Regions from separate parts of the Cytobacillus sp. BC1816 genome, predicted to be linked through region 2. Evidence: riboswitches for the same ligand, from Rfam matches in the RefSeq annotation. Region 2 holds a riboswitch; the other holds the start of a gene.
The links. Region 2 has a riboswitch for S-adenosylmethionine ahead of ACR42H_RS23355 (O-acetylhomoserine aminocarboxypropyltransferase/cysteine synthase family protein). Riboswitches for the same ligand answer to the same signal wherever they lie in the genome.
Positions count from the first base shown of each region.

Region 1: it holds a riboswitch for S-adenosylmethionine, as region 2 does, so the genes downstream of both, ACR42H_RS08430 (2,3-diketo-5-methylthiopentyl-1-phosphate enolase) here and ACR42H_RS23355 (O-acetylhomoserine aminocarboxypropyltransferase/cysteine synthase family protein) in region 2, are expected to answer to the same signal.

Region 1 covers NZ_CP195611.1:1,590,761-1,595,176, reverse strand. The annotation lists gene ACR42H_RS08435 (2-hydroxy-3-keto-5-methylthiopentenyl-1-phosphate phosphatase) at 1-407, opposite strand, end outside; gene ACR42H_RS08430 (2,3-diketo-5-methylthiopentyl-1-phosphate enolase) at 400-1,632, opposite strand; SAM riboswitch class I at 1,719-1,822, opposite strand; gene ACR42H_RS08425 (pyridoxal phosphate-dependent aminotransferase) at 1,915-3,087, opposite strand; gene ACR42H_RS08420 (carbon-nitrogen family hydrolase) at 3,230-4,015, shown strand; gene ACR42H_RS08415 (metalloregulator ArsR/SmtB family transcription factor) at 4,053-4,416, opposite strand, start outside.
Region 2 covers NZ_CP195611.1:4,594,826-4,599,241, forward strand. The annotation lists gene ACR42H_RS23350 (methionine ABC transporter ATP-binding protein) at 1-902, opposite strand, end outside; SAM riboswitch class I at 1,056-1,159, opposite strand; gene ACR42H_RS23355 (O-acetylhomoserine aminocarboxypropyltransferase/cysteine synthase family protein) at 1,300-2,616, opposite strand; SAM riboswitch class I at 2,862-2,963, opposite strand; gene ACR42H_RS23360 (hypothetical protein) at 3,015-3,353, opposite strand; gene ACR42H_RS23365 (MFS transporter) at 3,577-4,416, opposite strand, start outside.

The DNA.
Region 1 (4,416 bases), 2.3 Mb from region 2:
CTATGAGGCCATAAGATTTTTATTGTATCACCGCTAAAATCAGAACTATTGCAGAATACCTCTTCAAAGGGTCCATACTCATTCAGTACAGGTGCCACAAAAAAGTCTATTCCTCCGCTGACTATATAAAGCGGTATTTTTTCTTTTGCCAGAAAATCGATAAATGGCTGAAATCCCTCTCTTACTCTCGCATTTTCTAAGATGAAATCGGTGATATCATCTTTCAGACTGCTTGGGAGAAGGGAAAACATCTTTCCTACTCCTTCTTGAATGGATATTTCCTGTCCCAAAACTTGATTTTTAATCCCTTCCCAATGGGAAGGAGCAAAGTGCTTCATGATATGAATGATGTTATCATTTTCGGTAATAGTTCCATCAAAATCACAAAAAACCGCCACTTTAGCCATTCTTTACAGCCACCTCTTTATATCCCCACAAATCAATCGCTTTTTTTAATTCAGGGAAGTTTGATGGAGCATCTGTCAAAGAAGCCCCCTTTAAAATTAAATCAATTGCCTGGCGGAATGCCAAACCTCCTCCTCTTGCCCCATCCGGATGCCCATGTACGCCACCTCCGGCATTAATTACACTGTCTATTCCGAAGTCTTCGAAAAGCAAAGGCACAAGACCCGGGTGGATGCCGGCCGATGGAACCGGAAAGGTTCTTTTGCAGAAATCATTCTTAGTCAGGGCATCCCCAATTGACAATGCCTGAGTTTTTTCAAGGGCAACCGATCCATAAGGTGATGGGAATAGAGACAAGTCGGTCCCTGCATACCTGAGGAGTTTGCCTAAAAGCAAAGGATAGGAAATCCCATAAACACTTGAAGCAGAAAGAGCTCCACTAACCGCAGGATGTGCCATGATAGGCAGCCCAATCTCATTATCTTCTCTTAGTGACTGCAAAACATCGAGCCCATAAGAAAATACATTGAACAGAAGAAGGTCTGCACCAAGGCTGGATGCTTTCCTTGCCTTATCTTTTAAATCAAAAGACCTCCCTGTTAAATTCACAGCATATAGGGTACGGTGGCCTGTTTCCTCATAAACCTGCCTTAGCACTTCTTTGCCTTCTGTTATCCGGTCTTCAAAAGGTGTAAGGCGGTTTTCAAATAGAATTTCATCATCTTTTACAAGGTCGATTCCACCAAGGGCCTGTTCCCTCAGCTGCGAAGTTAAAAAATCCATGTCTTTGCCAAGCACCCCTTTGAAGATACTCATCAAAAGGGGTCTATCATATACATTCAGTTTTTCCCTCAGTCCGTCAATCCCAAATCGAGGCCCAGGGAAAAAGCTTTTAAGTTCCTTGGAAAACTGTAAATCTAACAATTTAATCTTTCCATCCAATGATAGTTTTCCAAAGACTGTTGTCAATATTGCCGGTAAATCAGGACTGAAATTTACAGTAGGATAGGCAATCTTAATGACTGCAGCTGTTTCCTTTCTTTCTTCATCTTTAGTATGGTCTTCAACAGAAACGACCCTGCCTTTATGCTTTTCCAGCTGCTGTTTTTCAAGTTCGGGCAAATGGGTCCATGACCCGACCGTTAAGCCTAAAGCGATCTCCTCAGCCTTTTTCTCCGGGTTATGTTTTTCATCATGAACCAGATACGTTGCAATAATTTCACTCATGTATATCCTTCCTTTCAAAAATCAAAGAATGAGAACGATAAAAAACCTCTTCAAATAAGAAGAGGTTAGCATAGCCATCTAACATCTTCTTATCTATCAGCTATAAGCTGCAAGATTTAGCACCGTGCTCAGGTATAAGTCGGTTGCCGGGCTTCATAGGGCTAGTCCCTCCGCCTGCTCTTGATAAGAAAACGAAACAAGTATTCAGTTAATTTAGAATTAAAATTTAATTAAAATTATGACAGTGCTTAATATTTTTGTCAATTGAATTTTGAAATAAATTTAAAATAAATTTAATTTTTGTATTCGTGCCACCGCTTCTTTAAGTCTATCCTCAGATGTCAGTAAACCGGCTCTCACATACCCTTCTCCAAAATCACCAAATCCAATGCCAGGTGCAACCGCAATATGCGCTTTATCTAAGAGATAGTCAGCAAACTCTTCCGATGTAAATTGTTCAGGGACCTTAAGCCATGCAAAAAAGGAGCCTTTAGGAGCTTGTACATCCCATCCAATTTCCCTAAGGCCAGAGATGAATGAATTCCGTCTGGATTCGTAGATGGAATTCAATTCCTTAACACAATCCTGTGGTCCTGACAGAGCAGCTGCTGCAGCTTCCTGAACAGCACCAAACAAGCTGACATATAGATGATCCTGCATAAGGTTCAGTGCTGTGATGACACTTTCATTTCCAGCTGCAAATCCAACTCTCCAGCCTGCCATATTAAAGGTCTTTGAAAGTGTATATATTTCAATTCCGACCTCTTTTGCCCCTTCTGCCTGAAGAAAACTTTCAGGTTTTATGCCGTCAAAACCAATTCCTCCATATGCAAAATCATGGATAATGCAAATGCCATGGCTTCGGCTCAAATCAACTGTTTCTTGAAAAAAATCCTTGTTTGCCACTGCTCCAGTCGGATTATTTGGATAATTAAGGAACATCAGTTTTGCTGCATTTAGCTGGTCTGCTGACAATTCATTGTATACTGGCAAGAAGTTATTTTCCTCTCTTAGAGGCATTGTCACCATCTTTGCTTTGGCAAGTGCCACACCTGACCAATAATCAGGATATCCCGGGTCCGGAACCAATATGCTGTCCCCAGGATTTAAAAGGCATTGAGGGATTTCAACCAGGCCGGCTTTACCACCAAAAAGGATGGCTATTTCGGTTTCGGGATTCAATTCAACATCAAATTCCCTTTTATAAAAGTCTGCAGCTGCCTTCTTAAAGTAAGGGAAGCCCTGGAAAGGGGAATATTTATGATTTTGCGGATTATCGGCTGCACTTTGAAGACTCTTGACAATATGCTCTGGTGTAGGCATATCAGGGTTTCCTTGTCCAAGATTGATGACATCATGCCCTTGTTCGAGCTTTTCCCCCACTTTAGCTGTCAAAGATGCAAAGAACTGTTTAGGCAGACTTTTCAAAAGATCTGATTGCGGATAATTTACCAAATTGTTCACCTGCTTAAAAAAAGATTGAAAATATAGTCACAAATGATATAACGTAAATGGTAAGATGTAAAGTAAAATTTTGAAAATTTCCATCTATCGGACTAATATTACCATAAGGATATAATGATTGCGGGGGAGTTTTATGAAATTAAAGATTGCCTGTTTGCAAATGGATATTGCATTTGGAAAACCTGAGGAAAATTTTAAAGCAGCCGAAATTATGATTAAAAAGGCGATTAGGGATAATCCGGATGTTATTGTGCTGCCGGAACTTTGGACTACTGGCTATGATTTGACCAGAATGGGTGAAATTGCAGACCAGGATGCCGGATCATCGCTAGTTTTTTTGAAAGAGGCCGCACAGAGCAATCGGGTTCATCTGATTGGCGGATCTGTTGCAAAGAAAACACCCGAAGGCATTTACAACACTCTGCTGATTGTAGATAACAAAGGTGACCTTATACATGAATACAGCAAGCTGCACTTATTCAAGCTAATGAATGAACATCTCTATCTGAAAGGAGGGAAATCCAAGGGAGTATTTTCTCTGGAAAATAGGAAGTTTGCAGGGATGATTTGTTATGATATCCGTTTTCCTGAGTGGGTGCGGACCCATACAGCAGAAGGTACTGAAGCTTTATTTGTAGTAGCTGAATGGCCACTGGCCCGGCTGGCACATTGGCGGGCACTTTTGATTGCACGTGCCATTGAAAACCAATGCTACGTAATTGCATGCAACCGCTCTGGCTCTGATCCTGACAATGTCTTTGCAGGCCATTCAATGATTATAGATCCCTGGGGCGAAGTGCTTGCAGAAGGTTCTGAAACGGAAGAAATCCTATATGCTGAAATAGACCTGGATAAAGTGAAAGAAGTCCGCAGCATGATTCCTATTTTTACTGACCGCAAACCGGATTTTTACTCTTAATGGCATGCAGGGGCCCTGACTGGGGCCCTGCCCTGCTTTACCCTTCTATTTTTGCCCACATTTCCTGAGGATTTAATTCATAAATGCCATTTTCCCTGTACATATAATGATTTATAATAAATTCTCTGCGTATCGTCGCATAGTCTTCATGATACTGTTTAATATATTCGTTAAGCTCTTTTTCTTCATATTTTTTTCCCATTTTCAACCCTTTGATTAGATGCTCAAAAACCATGAGTTTCTTCTTCCTTTGTGCAGGAATATTCTTCAGCTTTCCATCTCTGGTAAAGAAATTTTCAATAACCTTCTGGCTTTCTAAGTTTTGTTCTTCCATTTTCTTAATCTCCTCTTTATCTGCCAATTTTGCAAGAACACCTGATTGATGTTTCAATACGGATTCA
Region 2 (4,416 bases):
TGGGAAATCTTTCCCTGAAGTATATTTACGGTTACCTGGAAATTACGGATCAGGTTTGTAATCAATGGCTGTTCAGCTGATTCGCCCACAAACCCTAATTGCACTACTTTTCCTTTTGGATACAAATCGACCAGGTGATCAACCGTTTCCTTAGTTTCTTCAGGCTCTGTCACCTGCTGAACAAACCGCTTTGTTATCAAAGCTTTTGGATTCCTAAACACATCCAATACTGGCCCGATTTCAACAATTCGACCACCTTCCATGACTGCAACCCGATGGCAGATTTTACGGATAACGTGCATTTCATGAGTAATTAGGACAATCGTTAAGCCCAGACGCTCATTGATGTCAACAAGCAGCTCCAAAATGGAATCTGTAGTCTGCGGATCAAGTGCAGATGTCGCCTCATCACAAAGCAGTACTTTTGGATTATTGGCAAGGGCTCTGGCAATTCCAACCCTTTGTTTTTGACCGCCGCTGAGCTGGGAAGGATAGGCATCTTCTCTTCCTTCAAGGCCAACGAGTTTAATGAGTTCATCAACCCTTTTCAGCCTTTCCTGCCGGGAAATACCAGCGATTTCAAGCGGAAAAGCGATATTCTCCCTTACCGTTCTCGACCATAATAGATTGAAATGCTGGAAGATCATGCTTATTTCCTGACGCGCTTTTCTTAGTTTGCTTCCCTTTATCTTTGAAACCTCATTGCCTGCAACTGTCACACTGCCATGGGTAGGAAGCTCCAGCCCATTCAGCATGCGGATCAAGGTACTTTTACCTGCACCGCTATATCCGATAACTCCGAAGATTTCTCCTTCTTTTACTTCCAGGTTTACATCGTCAACTGCTTTTACCTGGCCTTTCTTTGAAGAGAAAATCTTCTGTACATCTTTTATATAAATCAACGTGAATTGTCACCTCTTTAATCGAAAGATACAGATTATAATTATTAGACTGCTTTTATTTCCCTATTTTTTACTCCTTATAGGCTTTCATGCGCTAAAAGCAAAAATGCCTTTCTGCACATGAGCAGAAAGGCATTAAAAATTAAGTCCTTTCTCTCATCTGTCAAAGCTATGCTTTGAGTGAATTGGCACCATTTCAATTAATTGACGGTTGCCGGGCTTCATAGGGCACTTCCCTCCACCTCTCTTGATAAGAGCGTAACGATTTATATTCAATTAATACTTTAAATAAATTTAGCAGTTTATTAATTACGTTTGCTATCGTATCACAGCTATCAAAAAGGTGTCAACGAAGAAATTTTAAACTTTCGGAAAAAAATGAATGGTAAATTTTCCTTTATGCCTTCGCAGCAAGTGATGTAATGCCTGCAGCTGCTTCTATCGCCTGTTCCAGATCTTCAATCAAATCTTCCGCATTCTCGATTCCGATAGAAATTCGAATTAGATCCTCCGGCACTCCCGCAGCTTTTAAACCTTCTTCATCCAGCTGCTGGTGAGTGGTACTTGCAGGGTGGATAATCAGGCTCTTAGCATCCCCGACATTTGCCACATGTGCCCAAAGCTGCAGGCTGTTTATTAGCTTGGCCCCAGCTTCTCTTCCGCCAGCAATTCCAAACACAGCCACAGCTCCAGCTCCTTTAGGCAAGTATTTATCCGCCAATTTTTTGTCCGGATGGCTTTCATGCCCAGGATAAAGCACCCAATTAACAGCTGGATGCGCCTCTAGATACTCCACTACTTTTTTCGTATTGGCAACATGCTCTTTCATACGTACATGCAAAGTCTCAAGCCCCAATGTAAATTGAAATGCACTTTGCGCACTCATAGCAGGACCTAAGTCTCTTAACAGCTGAACGCGCGCTTTGATAATATAGGCCGCCTCGCCAATTGCTTCACTATAGACAATATCATGGTAGCTCGGATCAGGTTCTGTAAAGCCCGGAAACTTATGGGAATTCCAGTCAAATTTTCCGCCATCTACTATAATTCCTCCCATTGTGGTTCCATTACCGAGCAGCCATTTAGTCGCAGAGTGTATAACAATGTCAGCACCATGTTCGATAGGCCTGCATAGATAAGGTGTAGCAAAGGTGTTATCGACAATTAGAGGCACACCATTCTCGTGTGCAATTGCTGCAACCTTTTCAATATCCAGGATTTTTAAGCTTGGGTTTCCAATCGTTTCGGCAAAAATGGCCTTTGTTTTATCTGTCATTGCGTTACGGAAATTTTCCGGATCTTTTGGATCTACCAGTTTCACTTTAATTCCATACTTGGGAAGTGTGACTGCAAACAAATTATAAGTACCGCCATATAAATTGGACGCAGCAATAATTTCATCCCCTGCTTCAGCTATGTTTAAAATGGCAAGCGTAATGGCAGACTGTCCGCTTGCAAGAGCCAGGGCCCCAACTCCTCCTTCAAGCAAGGCCACTCTTTCCTCAAATACACTTACAGTCGGATTATGTATCCTGCTATAAATATATCCTGGTTCTTTAAGAGCAAAGAGATCTGCAGCGTGATCTGTATTCTTGAACTGGTAAGCATTATTCTGGTAAATCGGTAACGCCCTTGCGCCAGTTACAGGGTCTGGCTTCAGTCCCCCATGTACTCCAATTGTTTCAAAACGGTAATTTTTTTGTTTATCAGTCATTGCTTTCTCTCCTCTATAAAAATTTTAGTATTTCTTATTGAAGAACTAAGAAAAGCGCAAGGCGCCCGCTTATCGGCGGCAAGCATAAGACGAACCGTCTGAAAGGCTGCTCTTTAACCTTTTGACGGATTAACTTAGACCTAAGAGCCGATGGCGCCTGGAGCTAGACAGTTAACAAATATCAAAGATAAAGATTCTTATAAGTTGAAAAAGCCATCTTCATAAGAAGAGGGCTTTTTCGTCTCTTCTTATCTTCCAGAGCATCCCGCTCTGCTGGATTTAGCACCGTGTACTTTACCGGTTGCCGGGCTTCACTGGGCCAGTCCCTCCGCCTCTCTTGATAAGAATATTCAGTTAATTAATGTTAAAACGATGTTATCATACTATTTAAAAAATGGTCAAGTATTGTGATATGAAATTTTCCCTAAACAGAAAAAGGTTTCGAGGAGCAATTTTTCTCTGAAGGTGGTTTCCATCTTTATTATATTTTGGGAAAGGGCATCCCTTAACTTTAACTCTCCTAAAATCAGTGACAGCACAGCTTTTTCAGAGCCATAGATCTCCACATCAAAATGGCTGGTGTGACCTGCCTTCCGGATTTCCCCATTTAAAATTTTCAGAGGAATGCTTATATTTCCCGCCTTAATAAGCAAAGAGAAATTTGACTTTCTTAAAAAGTAGCCAAGATGACCTTTAGCCTTTAATTCCCGGATAAATACATCAGGTAAATCCTTCACAGCCTCACCTCTTTTAATGGGTTTATCATCCTTAATATTCAGTAATAAAGGGCTGCAATCCTTTAATTTTCTTTCGACAAAATCAGAAAAGCTCCAGCGCCTTGCCCTCCAGGCGCTGGAGCTAGACAGTTCTCGAAGTTAAAGGTTATTAACTCTGGAAAAACCAGAAAGACAATGCCAGTTTATGAGGCATTGTCTTTCATTTCCCGAGAAATATGTCAGATTATACTGTTTTTACGGAAGGTGCTGCAGTTTTTGTCTTATTATAGTTTCTGAAAACAAAGAAAAAATAGAGAGAGCCTATCAAATATAAAGAAGCTGTAATGGAGAATACGAGTGCATATCCCCAATAATCTCCATATCTCATGACGATTCCTGTTGAAACAGGTCCCATTACAGCCCAGCCCAAATTAAAAACCATCTGATTGACGGAGTTTGCCAGCCCTTTCATCGAATCATTTACCCTGGACATCATAAGCGACATTTGTATTGGGTTTCCAGCATTCATTAATGCCTGCCGGAACAAAAAGCCGATGGCAGCCAGCCAAAGATGCTCTGTATAGGCAGTTAAAAGCAGAAAAGGAAGTGACATGAGCTGCAGGATTACAACTGCTCTGACTTCTCCCACCTTCCTTACCACAACCGGGCCGATAATCATAGCAAAAGCTGTGGCAGCCTGCCCTAATGAAATAATAATGCCAATCGCTGAATTGGAAGCTTCAAAACGGTCTGCGAAGTATAGATTTAGATAAGGGATAACCAGTCCTGCTCCAGTTCCTATTAGCAGCTGCGCAAAAGCAAACATGGCGATAATTTTGACGCCTTCATTTTTAGCCGATAGGTTTTTGAACGAAAAATCTTTTAGGCCTCTTACATCATTTTTTTCTATCGGTGCTTCTGCGAAACGCAGGATGGGAACAAGACCTGCTATGAAGAAAATACTTGCAACCAGAAGTGTAATCCGGATGCTGATGAGCTGATCAACAAATAAAGAAAATACATCCGTTAAGATGCCTCCGCTTAAGTTTCCGATTACATTTGCACCCGTCATAATGGCAAAATG